DNA from 4 places in the Thermoanaerobacterium xylanolyticum LX-11 genome. Region 2 is predicted to be linked to each of the others. Evidence: a T-box and tRNA genes for the amino acid it is inferred to sense, from the RefSeq annotation. Region 2 holds a T-box; the other regions hold tRNA genes.
The links. The T-box of region 2 lies ahead of ileS (isoleucine--tRNA ligase). A T-box ahead of a tRNA ligase gene usually reads a tRNA of that ligase, here a tRNA-Ile.
Positions count from the first base shown of each region.

Region 1: it has a tRNA-Ile gene. The T-box ahead of ileS (isoleucine--tRNA ligase) is inferred to sense a tRNA for this amino acid. The anticodon was not compared.
Region 3: it has a tRNA-Ile gene. The T-box ahead of ileS (isoleucine--tRNA ligase) is inferred to sense a tRNA for this amino acid. The anticodon was not compared.
Region 4: it has a tRNA-Ile gene. The T-box ahead of ileS (isoleucine--tRNA ligase) is inferred to sense a tRNA for this amino acid. The anticodon was not compared.

Region 1 covers NC_015555.1:373,141-377,356, forward strand. The annotation lists rRNA gene THEXY_RS01920 (16S ribosomal RNA) at 1-1,102, shown strand, start outside; tRNA gene THEXY_RS01925 (tRNA-Ala) at 1,381-1,456, shown strand; tRNA gene THEXY_RS01930 (tRNA-Ile) at 1,458-1,534, shown strand; rRNA gene THEXY_RS01935 (23S ribosomal RNA) at 1,602-4,216, shown strand, end outside.
Region 2 covers NC_015555.1:1,530,231-1,534,446, forward strand. The annotation lists gene ileS (isoleucine--tRNA ligase) at 1-1,745, opposite strand, end outside; T-box leader at 1,802-2,011, opposite strand; gene THEXY_RS07550 (TM1266 family iron-only hydrogenase system putative regulator) at 2,058-2,303, opposite strand; gene THEXY_RS07555 (DivIVA domain-containing protein) at 2,293-2,781, opposite strand; gene THEXY_RS07560 (YlmH family RNA-binding protein) at 2,809-3,552, opposite strand; gene THEXY_RS07565 (YggT family protein) at 3,579-3,869, opposite strand; gene THEXY_RS07570 (cell division protein SepF) at 3,885-4,216, opposite strand, start outside.
Region 3 covers NC_015555.1:1,106,960-1,111,175, forward strand. The annotation lists gene THEXY_RS05320 (endonuclease MutS2) at 1-1,142, shown strand, start outside; gene yunB (sporulation protein YunB) at 1,194-1,904, shown strand; tRNA gene THEXY_RS05330 (tRNA-Ala) at 1,943-2,018, shown strand; tRNA gene THEXY_RS05335 (tRNA-Ile) at 2,020-2,093, shown strand; gene THEXY_RS05340 (sensor histidine kinase) at 2,202-3,350, shown strand; gene THEXY_RS05345 (response regulator) at 3,343-3,975, shown strand; gene THEXY_RS05350 (aminopeptidase) at 4,044-4,216, shown strand, end outside.
Region 4 covers NC_015555.1:871,246-875,461, reverse strand. The annotation lists RNA gene rnpB (RNase P RNA component class A) at 1-80, opposite strand, end outside; gene THEXY_RS04275 (Nif3-like dinuclear metal center hexameric protein) at 144-1,259, opposite strand; gene THEXY_RS04270 (tRNA (adenine(22)-N(1))-methyltransferase) at 1,222-1,932, opposite strand; tRNA gene THEXY_RS04265 (tRNA-Ile) at 1,987-2,062, opposite strand; tRNA gene THEXY_RS04260 (tRNA-Asn) at 2,069-2,143, opposite strand; gene rpoD (RNA polymerase sigma factor RpoD) at 2,189-3,262, opposite strand; gene dnaG (DNA primase) at 3,294-4,216, opposite strand, start outside.

The DNA.
Region 1 (4,216 bases), 1.2 Mb from region 2:
GAAGGCCTTCGGGTCGTAAAGCTCAATAGTATGGGAAGATAATGACGGTACCATACGAAAGCCCCGGCTAACTACGTGCCAGCAGCCGCGGTAATACGTAGGGGGCGAGCGTTGTCCGGAATTACTGGGCGTAAAGAGCACGTAGGCGGCTATAAAAGTCAGATGTGAAAAACCTGGGCTCAACCGAGGGTATGCATCTGAAACTAAATAGCTTGAGTCAAGGAGAGGAGAGCGGAATTCCTGGTGTAGCGGTGAAATGCGTAGAGATCAGGAAGAATACCAGTGGCGAAAGCGGCTCTCTGGACTTGAACTGACGCTGAGGTGCGAAAGCGTGGGGAGCAAACAGGATTAGATACCCTGGTAGTCCACGCCGTAAACGATGGATACTAGGTGTGGGTTAGTATAATCCGTGCCGGAGTTAACGCAATAAGTATCCCGCCTGGGGAGTACGGCCGCAAGGTTGAAACTCAAAGGAATTGACGGGGGCCCGCACAAGCAGCGGAGCATGTGGTTTAATTCGAAGCAACGCGAAGAACCTTACCAGGGCTTGACATCCACAGAATCCGGTAGAAATACCGGAGTGCCTCGAAAGAGGAGCTGTGAGACAGGTGGTGCATGGTTGTCGTCAGCTCGTGTCGTGAGATGTTGGGTTAAGTCCCGCAACGAGCGCAACCCCTGTTGGTAGTTACCAGCGTAAAGACGGGGACTCTACCGAGACTGCCGTGGATAACACGGAGGAAGGCGGGGATGACGTCAAATCATCATGCCCTTTATGCCCTGGGCTACACACGTGCTACAATGGCCTGAACAGAGGGCAGCGAAGGAGCGATCCGGAGCGAATCCCAGAAAACAGGTCCCAGTTCAGATTGCAGGCTGCAACCCGCCTGCATGAAGACGGAGTTGCTAGTAATCGCGGATCAGCATGCCGCGGTGAATACGTTCCCGGGCCTTGTACACACCGCCCGTCACACCACGAGAGTTTACAACACCCGAAGTCAGTGACCTAACCGCAAGGAAGGAGCTGCCGAAGGTGGGGTAAATGATTGGGGTGAAGTCGTAACAAGGTAGCCGTATCGGAAGGTGCGGCTGGATCACCTCCTTTCTAAGGAGCAATCCTACAATAAAGAAAAGAAAGAGTATTTATTTTAAGAGCGAACATATAGCGGAGTGTTCGTAAATGTGTCCGATGAATGAAGCGAGTGAAGCGTGCGAGCGTGAAGGACCACGCGAGAGGCACTACGACAGGACGTCGTTAAGTGCCGTTAGCGAAACGAGCGAAAAGAATCGAAGACACATAGAACACGGAGCCTATGTGAGCGATAAAATAAATACGATATCTCACTGTTCAGTTTTGAGGGTTTAGACCCTCAACATGGTCATGGGGGTGTAGCTCAGTTGGGAGAGCACCTGCCTTGCAAGCAGGGGGTCAGGAGTTCGAATCTCCTCATCTCCACCATGGGCTTATAGCTCAGGTGGTCAGAGCGCACGCCTGATAAGCGTGAGGTCGATGGTTCGAGTCCATCTAAGCCCACCATGATAAGTGAACCTTGAAAACTGCACAATGCAAATATGGGTAACGAAGAAAAAACGAGGAAACAATAGGTCAAGTTAGAAAGGGCGTATGGTGGATGCCCAGGCACTTAGAGCCGAAGAAGGACGCAGCAAGCGGCGAAACGCTCCGGGGAGTCGCAAGCAGACGCAGATCCGGAGATCTCCGAATGGGGAAACCCGCTTAAGGTAATACTTAAGCATCCCATGGTGAACACATAGCCATGAGGAAGGGACACCGCGTGAACTGAAACATCTAAGTAGCGCGAGGAAAAGAAAGAAAAAGTCGATTTCCTGAGTAGTGGCGAGCGAAAAGGAAAGAGCCCAAACCCGGCACTCAATTAGAATTGTTAAAAAAGCAAAAATAGAGAAATAGCAGTTCTAATTGAGTGCCGGGGGTTTAGGACCACAAGAAGGTATAAAAAAGCGAAGCCGAACAGACCTGGGAAGGCAGGCCAAAGAAGGTGAAAGCCCTGTAGGCGAAAGCTTCAAATACCGAGTGGGATCCAGAGTACCACAGGATAGGCAACCCGGTGGGAAGACGGGAGGACCATCTCCCAAGGCTAAATACTCCTAAGTGACCGATAGCGCATAGTACCGTGAGGGAAAGGTGAAAAGAACCCCGGGAGGGGAGTGAAAGAGAACCTGAAACCATATGTCCACAAGCAGTGGAAGTCCGGCACTCAACTGAACATGTTAGAGAGAAGAAAAAAGAACTAGCGTGTCCAGTTGAGAGCCGGACGACCACGTACTTTTTGTAGAACGGACCGGCGAGTTATAGATATGCAGCGAGGTTAAGCGAAAGCGGAGCCGAAGCGAAAGCGAGTCTTAAAAGGGCGAAAGTTGCATATCATAGACCCGAAACCGTGCGACCTACCCATGATCAGGGTGAAGCCGGAGTAAGATCTGGTGGAGGCCCGAACCACGTTGACGTTGAAAAGTCATGGGATGAATTGTGGGTAGCGGAGAAATTCCAATCGAGCTCGGAGATAGCTGGTTCTCCCCGAAATAGCTTTAGGGCTAGCCTCAGGGGGAAGGAAATATGGAGGTAGAGCACTGAATGGACTAGGGGCCAAAGAGGTTACCGAACCCTATCAAACTCCGAATGCCATATTGAGACCCTGGGAGTCAGACTACGAGTGATAAGATCCGTGGTCAAAAGGGAAAGAGCCCAGACCGACAGCTAAGGTCCCAAAGAGCATGTTAAGTGGAAAAGGAAGTAGGATTTCCAAGACAACCAGGATGTTGGCTTAGAAGCAGCCATACATTCAAAGAGTGCGTAATAGCTCACTGGTCGAGAAATCCCGCGCCGAAAATAAACGGGGCTAAAACATGCCACCGAAGCTACGGATTCTAAAGAAAGAATGGTAGGGGAGCGTACTGTACAGGACGAAGGACAAGCGAAAGCGAATCTGGACAGTACAGTAGAGAGAATGCCGGTATAAGTAACGAGAGTAAGGCGAGAAACCTTACCGTCGAAAGCCTAAGGATTCCTGGGGAAGGATAATCCGCCCAGGGTAAGTCGGGACCTAAGCCGAGGCGAAAGCGTAGGCGATGGAGAACCGGTAATAAATCCGGTACCACCGAAATCCGTCAAAAGAGAAGCAAGGACGCAGCGAGATAAGAAAAGCGTGCGGTTGGTAGAGCACGTCCAAGCAGCGACGAAAAGAGCTTTGAGTGAAGTACCAAAGCTCATAAGAGCTGTGAAGGGGAGCCGAAAGGCGAAGTTTCGAAGGGGCTGCCAAGAAAAGTTGCTATCGAGGATAAGGTGCCCGTACCATAAACCGACACAGGTAGGCGAGGAGAGAATCCAAAGACGAGCGGGAGAACCCTCATTAAGGAACTCGGCAAAAAGACTCCGTAACTTCGGGAGAAGGAGTGCCGAAAGGCCGCAGAGAAGAGGCCCAAGCGACTGTTTACCAAAAACACAGGTTTCTGCTAAGTCGAAAGACGAAGTATAGGAGCTGACGCCTGCCCGGTGCTGGAAGGTTAAGGGGAAGGGTCATCCGGCACTCAACTATACCTATTAGGAGTGAAAGAAATGTATTATGTCTATATAATAAAGAATGAAGATGGAGGCATATATACAGGCTATTCAGAGAATATAAAGAAAAGAGTAGAAGCTCATAATAAAGGACTAAACAAATACACAAAAGGGCATAAATGGGAACTAATCTACTATGAAGCATATAAAGCAAAAGAAGATGCCCAAAAGAGAGAAAAGCAATTAAAAAAATCTCATAATGCAAGAAGATGGTTAAAAGAAAGAATAGCCAAAAGCATAAACTCTTAGTAGATAGAGTTGAGTGCCGGAGAAGCTCTGAACTTAAGCCCCAGTAAACGGCGGCCGTAACTATAACGGTCCTAAGGTAGCGAAATTCCTTGTCGGGTAAGTTCCGACCTGCACGAAAGGCGTAACGACTTGGGCGCTGTCTTGAAGGGGGACCCGGTGAAATTGTAGTACTCGTGAAGATGCGAGTTACCCGCGACAGGACAGAAAGACCCCATGGAGCTTTACTGCAGCTTGTCACTGAATTTTAGTAATATCTGTACAGAATAGGTGGGAGGCAGAGAAATATGGGCGCCAGCCTATATGGAGCCAACGTTGGGATACCACCCTGATATTACCGAAATTCTAACATAGGAGCCGTAAACCGGCATATGGACA
Region 2 (4,216 bases):
GCGATACCTTTTGTAGCGACAGATGTAAGAAGCGATGACTGGAACCATCCCCTGTGTTGGTCAGAACCTTCCAAGTACAAGTCTGCTGGCCATCTAAGTCCCTCAGTTGTCTCTAAAACCGCTACATGGCTGGAACCAGAGTCAAACCATACATCCATAATATCCGTTTCTTTTCTAAACTCTGTAGAACCACATTCACACCTTGTACCTTGTGGCAGTATTTCTTCGGCCGATAGTTCATACCAAGCGTCAGAACCCTTTTCTGCAAACAACTTCTTTACCGCATTTATCGTATCATCGTTTATCAATTCTTTCCCACAGTGTTTGCAGTAAAAAATAGGAATTGGAACACCCCATATCCTTTGCCTGGATATACACCAGTCGTGCCTATCTCTAACCATGTTTGTAATCCTATCTTCGCCCCATTCAGGAATCCAATTTACTTCTTTTATCGCTTTCAGCGCTTCATCTCTAAAGCCATCTACAGATGCAAACCACTGCTCTGTAGCGCGGAATATAACAGGATTTTTGCATCTCCAGCAATGAGGATACGAGTGTGTGAAAGTCTTTGAAGCCAATAAAGCATTGGCTTTTTCAAGATCCTCTTTTATGACCTTATTTGCATCAGAGTAAAATAGTCCATTGTATTTTCCTGCTTTTTCAGTAAATCGCCCTTTATCATCAACAGGATTCAAAACATCAAGTCCATATTTTTGACCAACTACAAAGTCCTCTTCACCGTGGCCAGGTGCTGTGTGTACACATCCTGTACCTGCCTCTTGTGTTACATGTTCGCCTAATATTATAAGCGATGTCCTGTCAAAAAGAGGATGCTTAGCCTTCATTCCTTCCAGTTCTGAACCTTTAAAAGTAGCAATTATTTCATGGTTTGAAAGTCCTGTCTCTTTTTCAATGCTGTCAAGCATATCTTTTGCCATTATGTAAATTTCATTTCCGTATTTCGCCAAAGCATAGTCAAAATCTGGGTTCAAGCAAATTGCAAGATTAGCAGGAATTGTCCAAGTCGTTGTAGTCCATATTACAAAGTACAAATTACTTAAATCATCAACAATGCCTTTAAATTTGCCCAAGTCATCTACAATTCTGAATTTAACGTAGATCGAATCAGATTTTTCATCAGAATACTCTATCTCTGCTTCTGCCAATGCAGTTTCACAATCTGTACACCAGTATACAGGCTTAAGTCCTTTATATATATATCCTTTCTTTGCCATCTCCCCAAATACTTCTATCTGCTTTGCCTCATATTCCGGTTTCAGCGTCAAATATGGATTTTGCCAATCTCCTCTTACACCTAATCTAATAAATTGTTCTTTTTGCTTTTCAATTTGCGAAAAAGCAAAATCACGACACACCCTTCTAAATTCTACTGGACCTACATCATTTCTCTTTATCCCTAATGTCTTGATTGCCTGTTGCTCTATTGGCAAGCCATGAGTATCCCAACCTGGCACATATGGTGATTCATATCCCCTCATCGTCTTATATTTAACCACCATGTCCTTCAAAACTTTGTTCATGGCAGTGCCAAGGTGTATATTGCCATTTGCGTATGGAGGACCATCATGAAGAATGAACTTTTCTTTGCCCTTGTTTTTATCTAATGATTTGTGGTATATGTCCATGTTCTCCCATTTCTTTAATATTTCTGGCTCTCTCATCGGCAAATTCGCCTTCATTGGAAAATCAGTCTTTGGCAGATTTAATGTTTTGTTGTAATCCATAAACATACCTCCTATTTCAAATTGCATAAATGCAGAAAAAATAAAAACCTCTCATCCAAAGGGACGAGAAGTCGCGGTACCACCCTAATTATTAAGGCTAAATGCCTTAATCACTCATGAGATAACGGGGTTTTCCCGGCTTAGCTTACTAAATTTCAGCCAGCAGCTTCGAGGTGATATATGACAAACTAACTTATTGGCTTCCACCGACCGCCAACTCTCTTAAAAGTTTTGTTTGCATAAATTGTCCTCTTCATCGCTTTTTTCGCATTTTAAATAATTATACAATATGTAAAAAAAGACGTCAACATCTTAAGTCGTAATGGCAGACCTTACTTTTACACCTTCAATGCTACCAAGCTTGCCAGTTAAAGCACCGATGTCATCCGTCGTACCGTCGACAATCAGCGATATGATTGACACATTTCTTTCCTTATATGGAATACCCATTCTGCCCACTATGATATCGGCATACTCGCTTAAAATATGATTAACTTTTTCAGACGCCAACTCTCTATTTTGGACTAAGATCCCGATTACAGCAAGTCTATTCCTCATCATTTCTCACATCATTCTCATCATCAAAAAATTCTCTGTCGTCTATAGATAATATCGCCTCAAGTTCTCCTTCAAGGAGTGTTTTGAATTTAGCCTTAAATACATTCAATTTTTTCCTTTGACTTTCAAGCTCTGCTCTAATCCTTACTACTTCTTGATTGGCTTTCTGCATTATTTTTTCTGCTTCTTGTTGTGCTTGCTGTATTATTAAATCAGCTTCTTTCTTAGCATTTAACTTTAAATCTTCAGCCGACTTTTGGGCAACGACCAGCGTATTATTTAGCGTTTTTTCTATATCTGTGTAGTTCTGCAACTTATCATTTAATATATTTACTCTGTCCTTTAGATCAGAATTTTCTTTATACAATAGTTCATAGTCTTCCATAACTTTGTCTAAAAACTCATCAACTTCATTTTCATTATAACCTCTAAATGAACGCTTAAACTCCTTATTGTGTATGTCCATAGGTGTTAACATGCCAATCCACTCCTTGTCATTTTATTGTTATTTGTATTTTAAAATATGAACATATACCCTGCCTTTTCTCGATGTACCCAAAATTTCTTGGAATTTGATCCTTCCATAACCTCTTAAAGATATGATGTCACCTTCTTTTACTTCAAATGAAGGCGATATATTTGTCTCCCAATTCACTTCAGTAAGTCCAGCTTTTATCAAATCCGAAGCCTTTGTTCTGGATATTTTAAACCCCGCCGCGATTATGCTATCAAGCCTTACAGATGCAACTGTTGTTTTAATGTCCTCATATTCTATTACAGGCTCTATAACCTCATCTAAGTCAATTGAACTAACAATAACCTTCTCTCGACCTATCTTTTTCAAATTCATCAAAACAAAATCAGCTATATCCCTATGCACTATTACATCGCAGATTTCTTGTCTTTTAATTATATCACCAATTTTCTCTCTTTTTATACCTAGACCTAGCAGTGAACCTAACACATCTCTATGTGACAACCTTATTAAGTCGCCATTTATCCTTATCCCCTTTATTGCATCAAAATGTTCACCATCGGAAATCGCAAGAAACGATGGATATATACAGGCTATTTTTCTCTCAGCCTCTTTAAATCCACCATCAAATCTACAATCTATATCGTCATGTTTATCAATCAACTTTAGCAGTATCTTCTGATCTTTCATACTTAGAAAATCTGTAAATCTATCACGCCTATTTTTCTGTACCCAATTTATCATATCATTAAGTCTTGCAATGCTGTATTCCATTCCTTCACCCTTTTAAAGTAAATAAATCATATTAACGAAATCAAGCTTACTAATATTGGTCTTATCACATATTGGATAGCCAACATAGCAAGGATAGGTGAAAAATCTATCATCATATTCCTTCCAATCGATGACTTAAATTGCAACCTTCTAAAAGGATCTAAAATAGGTTCTGTCACGATGATGACAAATCGCGATATAGGATTTCCCATATTCTCCATTCTCAAAAGAGATAATACCACCCTTATTACAATAAGCCAATTTACAATCTCAAAAAAGTAGTTTAATGTTAAGATCAAAGCATAGTTTGTCGTCAAATCATACCCTCCTCATTACTTTAAGTTGAACATTGAATCGACTTCATCTTGTATATCGCCAGCAATATCAAAATTATCCGGCACAATTAAAAATATGCTATTAGCAATTTTCTTAATTTCTCCATTTAACGCAAAAACAGCACCGCTTAAAAAGTCTATGAGTCTCTGAGCATCATTTCTCTCCATATTTTGAAGATCAATAATTATAGGCTTTTTATTTTTTATGTTTTCAAGTATTGTCTGCGCCTGTTCAAAACTATCTGGCTTCAAAATAATTACTTTTATCTGCGATTGTGTATGTATATTAACTATTTTTGGCTTTTGGCTAAAGGGTAATTCGTTTTCAA
Region 3 (4,216 bases), 420 kb from region 2:
TAGTTTTGCTGGATGAATTAGGAGCTGGCACAGATCCGACAGAAGGTGCTGCTCTTGCCATGAGTATACTTGACTTTCTTCACAGGATGAATTGTCGCACAATTGCCACGACACATTACAGTGAGCTTAAGCAGTATGCGCTGAAAAACGAAGGTGTGGAGAATGCCTCTGTGGAATTTGATGTAGAGACATTAAAGCCCACTTACCGCCTCACCATAGGAATACCTGGAAAAAGCAATGCATTTGAGATAAGCAAGCGTTTAGGATTAAATGATGACGTCATAGACAATGCAAAAAGTTATATAACAAGTGAAGAGCTAAAATTCGAGGACATATTAAAAGACCTTGAAAACAAAAGGATAGAAGCAGAAAACGCCAAAGAAGAGATTGAAGCATTAAAAAATCAGGTAGAAAGTTTAAGACAAGAGTATGAAAAAAAAATAAAAGATACAGAGAGAGAAAGAGAAAAAATTATAGAAAAAGCCAGAGAAAAGGCGAAAAAGATATTAGAAAATACAAAAGCTACTGCTGATGAAATTATTGCTAAGCTTAAAGAGGCGGAAAAATCCGACAAAAAGAATAAGCTTATTGAGGAAGCTAGGCTTAAACTTAAAGAAAACATAAATGAGATGGAAGAAAGCCTTAAGAAATCGGAAATTCCCGAATATAAAAAAGTTCCCAAAGATGTCATGCCTGGACAGACTTTATACATAGTTCCGCTTGATCAGACTGGAATAGCTTTGTCAGAACCTGATAAGGATGGAAATGTAAAGATACAGGCAGGAATTCTAAAGATGAATGTGCACATAAGCAACCTTAGAGAGACTGAATCAAGCGAAGAGAAAGAGATGGAGAAAGGTTTTGCTAAGTACATTAATGAGAAATCTACCAATATTTCTACTTCAATTGACTTAAGAGGAAAGACATTGGAGGAAGCTTCGATAGAAGTCGATAAATACCTTGATGATGCATACCTTGCAGGTTTAAAACAGGTAACTGTCATACACGGGAAAGGGACTGGCACTTTAAGGAGTGGTATCACAAGGCTTCTTAAAATGAACAAGCATGTAAAATCTTTTAGACTTGGAAGGTATGGCGAAGGAGAAGACGGCGTCACAATCGTAGAATTAAAAGAAAAATGAGTAACCAAAACACCTCATCTATCATAAAATGTAGAGGAGGTGTTTTTATATATGAGGAGAAAAAAGTGGGGAAGAAGGAGGATAAAAATACGTGGGATAAACAAAAATTTTGTTTACGTTTTGGCATCATTATTTATATTATCATTGCTGTATATGTTTGTAACATACAGGTTGACACCTGCTCTTATTAAAGCCAGTGAGACAGTAGCTCAGGAAGTGGCTGTTAAATCTATCAATAAGTCTATAAATGAAAAGGTATTGAAAGGTATTCAATACAGCGACCTTATAAATGTAAGAACTGACAACAGTGGAAAAGTATCGATGCTGCAAGCTAATACGATAGAGATGAATATTTTATCTGCAAAGATTACTCAAGCTGTTCAGGATAATTTAAACAGCATAGGATCGGTGTACGTGAAACTGCCTCTTGGTAGTCTAATATCAAAGGATGTATTTGCAAACACAGGCCCAAAGATAAAAGTAGGACTTCTGCCTATTGGTTCGGTGAATGTAGACTTTGAATCAAGCTTTGAACCAGCGGGAATAAATCAGACGAGGCACATAATATATCTTTACATAAAGACAAACATCCAAATAATTGCACCGCTTGCATCAAAGCAAATACAGGTATCCACACACATGCCTATTGCAGATAGCATAATCGTAGGTGATGTGCCTCAAAGCTTTGTAGACGTCAATGGCAATAAGTACACTGTGCCTGTTCCAAATGGAAATTCAAAAATTAATATAGAAAGCAATTGACAACATTAGAAATTATGGTATAATAATAATTGTTTGACGGGGGTGTAGCTCAGTTGGGAGAGCACCTGCCTTGCAAGCAGGGGGTCAGGAGTTCGAATCTCCTCATCTCCACCATGGGCTTGTAGCTCAGGCGGTAAGAGCGCACGCCTGATAAGCGTGAGGTCGATGGTTCAAGTCCATCTAAGCCCATTTGTAAACCCTAGCGGGTCTTTTTTTTATGTCTAAAATTAAAAAAATAGAGGAATTAGCAAATTTTTGTCGAATTAGATAAATAAAATTTGTCTTTGAGGTGTAAAAATGGCTTCCAAGTTTGAATATGATAAAAAGCTTGACAACATAGTAGAAAAGACGATAGAAGTTATAGGTAGCAGCAAAGAGCAGATTTCAGAAATATTAGAGAGGACAAGGAATGAGTATCACCTTTTAGAAGAACAGATAAACGAGCTGAAAGTCAAGGTTAGATTTGTTATAAAAGAGGTAGAACAACTTGAAAGAAAAGAGAAAAGCTCTAAGTTAAAACTGGCTTATGTAAGCCAGCGCTTTGGCAATATAAGTGAGGATGCCATAAAGGAAGCTTACGAAGAAGCGAAGGAGATTCAGGTAGCGCTTATTTTAAAAAGGCAGGAAGAAAAAGACCTTATAGCAAGAAGAAATGAGCTGGAGAGAAAGCTAATTGAGTATAGGGCAATTGTAGAAAAAGCAGAAAAACTTTCTACACAGATAGGTGTTGCCCTTGATTACTTGACAGGCGATTTGACAAAGCTTCACAGCCAGTACGAAGAACTTAAAGACAGGCAACTTCTAAATATACGCATAATAGAAGCTCAGGAAGATGAGAGGAAAAGGATCGCTCGCGAGATACACGATGGTCCAGCCCAGTCTATGGCAAATGTAATATTAAAAGCAGAGCTATGCGAGAAACTTATTAGCAAAGATGTAGAAAAAGCTAAAGATGAGCTTAAAAATCTTAAAGACATAGCACATTTATCATTGAAAGAAGTGAGAAAGATCATTTACGATTTAAGGCCGTCCGTTCTTGATGATTTAGGCTTAATACCTGCTGTATCAAAGTACATAAATGACTTTAAAAATGATACTGGAATAAATGTGGATTTTATTACCTTATCTGAACATAAACGATTAAAGCCTGAAATAGAAATAACCTGTTTTAGGGTCATTCAGGAAGCCTTGACAAACATTCGGAAGCACTCAAAGGCGAAGAATGCCGTGATACGATTAGAGTTTGGTGATCGATTTATAAGCATAATTATAAAAGATGACGGTGTAGGTTTTGAAAAGACATCTCAAGACAATAAATTTGGACTGTTGGGGATGCGGGAGAGAGTTCAGATATTAAACGGGAAATTTGAAATAAATAGTTCACCTAATGAGGGGACTCAAATTTACATTTCCATTCCGCTAGGTGGTGATAAGTGCAATGATTAACATTATGATAGCTGATGACCATGTGCTTTTGCGTCAAGGGCTAAAACAGATAATTGAATTAGAAGAAGATATGAAAGTGGTGTATCAAGCCTCAGATGGAGAAGAAGCTTATAATTTGGCTAAAAATAATTCTCCAGATATAATTTTGATGGATATAAACATGCCAAATGTAAATGGCATTAAAGCTGCAAAGATGATTAAAAGCAATGATCCTAAAAATAAAATAATGTTTTTGACTATCTACAATGACAAAGAGTACCTTATGGAGGCATTGAAAATAGGTGTGGAAGGTTACATATTAAAAGATGCAGATTCAGATGAACTTATAAAGGCTATAAGAATCATATCAAATGGAGGCGTTTACATACATCCTTCACTTATCAGGGAAATTGAAAGCCTAGAGAAGAATGAATGCAAAAAAGATCTTACTGACAGAGAGTTTGAGATATTGAATTTAATCGCTGAAGGTTATAGCAATAAAGAGATAGCAGATAAGCTCTTCTTAAGCGAAAAGACAGTCAAAAATCACGTGTACAATATATTTAGAAAATTAGATGTAAAAGATAGGACTCAAGCTGCCATATATTTATTAAAAAATAATAATATGTACAATATGCATACATAAAATTTGCTTTTATTCCAAAAATATTTTATAGTTAATATGTAATCCAAAATGTTTAGGAGGCGTATGAAATGGAGAGTGGCGAGTTAAAAGACATTGAAAAAAGATTAGGATACAAAAGCAAAAATGGATGGCTTAAAGTAAATGACGATGAAAGGGAAAAGATATTTGAGTACGCAGAAGATTACAAAGCATTCATAGGAGAGTGTAAGACGGAGAGAGAAGTTGCAGACAGGATAATAAA
Region 4 (4,216 bases), 660 kb from region 2:
ACCGGGTATTACCCGGCACCTTGCCCTGTGGAGCTCGGACTTTCCTCGTACATAATGTACGCGACCATCTGGCTTACTCGTAAGTATTACTCTCCAGATATAGAATGATACCACTATCAAATAAGTTTGTCAACTGGCAATTATTACATAAACATAAACGGATCAGCTTGTGCTTCGCTGGTAATGACATTTAAGTCTACATCCATTTTTTGCGCTTCATCCCTTATGTATTCAGCGATGAAATTTACAGAAATCTTCTCTGTGCCAAAATGACCCGCATCTATTATAGCCAGTCCAATATGCCTTGCATCTACTGCATCATGGTAGCCAACATCACCTGTTATCAAAACATCGGCACCTTTAAAAGCTGAAATTGATACAAAGCTACCACCACTGCCACCGCATACAGCCACTTTTTTAACTGTCTTGTTTAAATCGCCTACGACACGTATGTTTTTTAAGCCAAGTTTTGCTTTTACATCATTTGCGAGGTTGCCTAATGTAGTGTCTTTTATTAAGCCTACTCTCCCGATTCCATATTCATCATACAATGTCTCAACAGGGTATATGTCATAAGCTACCTCTTCATATGGATGAACTTTTAACATAGCACTTATAACCCTATTTACCAATTTATCTGGTGCTATAGTCTCTATTCTAACCTCCTGAGTATTTTCCACTTTTCCTATCTCACCTATAAAAGGATTCGTTCCCTCTAACGGTTTAAAACTTCCTATGCCCATCGTTTGAAAAGTACAATCGCTGTAATTTCCTATGTAGCCTGCACCTGCATTGCACATAGCTGTCTTTACTATCTCCTCATATCCAATCGGAACATATACTACAATTTTCTTATAGCCTTCTTTATACGTAACTTGCAAAATCTCCTCGTCGTATATTCCCAGTATGTTGCAGAGAATATCGTTCATTCCGCCCTTTGCAGCATCAAAGTTGGTATGCGCTGAATACACAGGTATGTCTTCTCTTATAAGCATCGTCAAAACTTCGCCTAACGGATTATCAGTACGTAAATTCTTAAATGGTTTAAATATTATAGGGTGATGCGTTACAATCATGTCGACTTTCTTTGATATGGCTTCTAATACAACTTCTCTTGTGGCATCCAAAGCCACCATGACAGACGACACATCTTTTCTGGGATTCCCCACAAGAAGCCCAACATTGTCCCATTCTTCAGCACATTTGTGTGGTGCAAGTTTGTCAATCATTCCTGCTATTGTCTGGCATTTCAGACTCATACAATAACACCTCATATTTTTTTATTTTATTTAAAATATCCTCTTTCAGTAAATCACTTTCATTGCTTTTCGAGACTTCATCAAAAATCTTTTTTAGCTTTCCTATCTTATATGATATATAATCTTTAAGCAATGGGTGACTTTTTTGAAAGAGTTTTTCACCGATTTCATAAAAAATTTCGTCGTGGATTCTCCCCTTGCCATGTTCTACAGCAATTATCTCAAAGAACTTCCCTTTTTCAAAGACTAAATCTTCATCAACAATCAAATACCCATTCTCATAAATATACCTGCGAAGATGGTCAGATGCCGTCATAGGCTGCAAGATAAATCTCTCTACAGTTGAAGCAATACTTTTGCCTTTTTCTAAAATATCTGAAGTCAAAATGCCACCCATACCGGCTATTACAACCGTATCAACTTCATTTGGCATTAAAATGCTTAATCCATCGCCAAGCCGTACAATTATATTTTCTGACAGATTGTACTTTTTAATAACATCAATTGCTTTATTGAGAGAAGTAGATTTTACATCTGATGCAATTATGTAGTCTGAAATGCCATTTAAATAAAGGTAGACTGGTATATATCCATGATCTGTACCTATATCAGCAACTTTAGAATGAAGTTTTATCATTTTGACGATAGAATTTAATCTCTGTGACAGCTTCATACTATAAAATAAAAAGCATTTGTAAAATCAAATGCCTATCCTTTCATCATTATATGGTGGGCCTTCAGGGACTCGAACCCCGGACCAATCGGTTATGAGCCGACCGCTCTACCAACTGAGCTAAAGGCCCTAAATATGGCTCCTCAGGTAGGGCTCGAACCTACAGCCTACCGGTTAACAGCCGGTTGCTCCACCATTGAGCTACTGAGGAATACATTTATTATTATACTACATTTTTAACCGGTGTCAAGCAGTGTTAATCCAAAAAATCTTTTAATTTCTTGCTGCGGCTTGGATGTCTTAATTTCCTCAATGCCTTTGCCTCTATCTGTCTTATTCTCTCTCTTGTGACATTGAATTCTTTGCCCACTTCTTCCAATGTCCTTGCTCTTCCGTCATCCAATCCAAATCTTAGCCTCAATACCTTTTCTTCCCTCGGCGTCAAAGTATCCAATACGTCTATAAGCTGCTCTTTAAGCATTGTAAATGCTGCCGCTTCAGCAGGGGCTGGAGCATCTTCGTCTGGTATAAAATCGCCAAGATGGCTGTCTTCTTCTTCGCCTATAGGAGTCTCTAACGATACTGGTTCCTGAGCAATCTTCATTATCTCTCTGACCTTGTCAACTGACATATCCATCTCTTTAGCGATCTCCTCTGGTAGAGGATCACGTCCCAATTCCTGCAAAAGTTGCCTTGAAACCCTTATAAGCTTATTAATAGTCTCTACCATATGGACAGGAATGCGTATCGTCCTGGCTTGATCAGCTATAGCCCTCGTGATTGCCTGTCTTATCCACCACGTAGCGTATGTGCTAAACTTAAATCCCTTTCTGTAGTTAAACTTTTCTACAGCTTTTAGTAGACCTAAATTTCCTTCTTGGATCAAATCGAGAAATAACATACCTCTGCCTACGTATCGTTTAGCAATGCTTACAACAAGCCTCAAATTCGCTTCCGTAAGCCTTTTTTTAGCTTCCTCATCGCCTTTTTCTATCCTCTTTGCCAACTCTATCTCTTCATCAGGAGATAAAAGAGGTATCTTTCCTATTTCCTTTAAGTACATCCTTACTGGATCATCAATATTTATTCCTTCAGGAATAGTAAGATCCAAATCCAGATCTTCCTCTGGAATTAATTCATCTTGTTGTGGTTCTTCTCCCACGATTTCTATACCCAACTTTTCGAATGTATCATATACTTTTTCTATCTGATCTGCATCCATATCAATATCTTCAAGAGAATTCATTATTTCATTATACGTCAGCATGCCATTCTTTTTGCCTTTATCAATAAGCTCTTTTATAGAATTTTTTACTTTTTCTTTATTCACGGGTGTCCCCTCCTTTTGGGCAACCTTTTTCTCAGCCATTTTTTAAATTCAGCATCTCCTTTTCATATTTCTGTAATTGTATCAAAAGTTCTCTTTCCTTCTCAATGTCACCAGCATTATATGAATCGTCAATTTCGCGTTTAATGCTCGCTATTTTTCTTCGTATGTCGTCTTTGATTATCTCTCTTACACAGTCATCCACTATTTTTTCGCTTGCCACTTTCTCGCTATACAGCACGTTGAATATATCGTTAAATTCGTCTTTTAAATCAGCATTGTCCAGCATAAAGCTTAGGTCTTTTACATCCACATGGCCACCATCTTCAAGCCTTTCAAAAATATACGACATCACTGCCTTTAAATGTTCGTCTTCGATGTCATCTACAGAAAGCTTCCCTTTCACCCTGCTATAAAGCTTGTTGTCAATTAAAAGCAGTGCAATCAAGTACTTAAGAGACGGTATCTTTTTTGCTCCACTGTATTTAATATTATGCCTATTATTGCCAACTGTATACCTAATTTTTTTATTATTTTGCAAAAAACCCTTGACAAATTGGTCTATTTCTGCTCTAATAGTGTTTTCAGGTATTTCAGCGTCTTCTGATACGATGGAAATATACACATCTCGCTTTACTTCGTCTTTAACTGTGGCAAGATCCTTGCACACCTTTTTGATATACTTTATCCTGTCTGATGGTTTTTCTAAATCCAAATCTTGCTTGTACTTCTTTATCTTATATTCTATCAATGTATCTGTCTTTTCAAGAAGCTTTTTAAATGCATCAAAACCCTCTTTTCTCACATATTCATCAGGGTCCTTGCCATTAGGTACTGTCAATATATTTACATTTAGGTCCAGTTCATCTAAAAGGTTAAGACCTCTCATTGTGGCCTCAATGCCTGCTTCATCTGCGTCATATGAAATTACGACAGTGTTTTTGTACTTTTTTATAA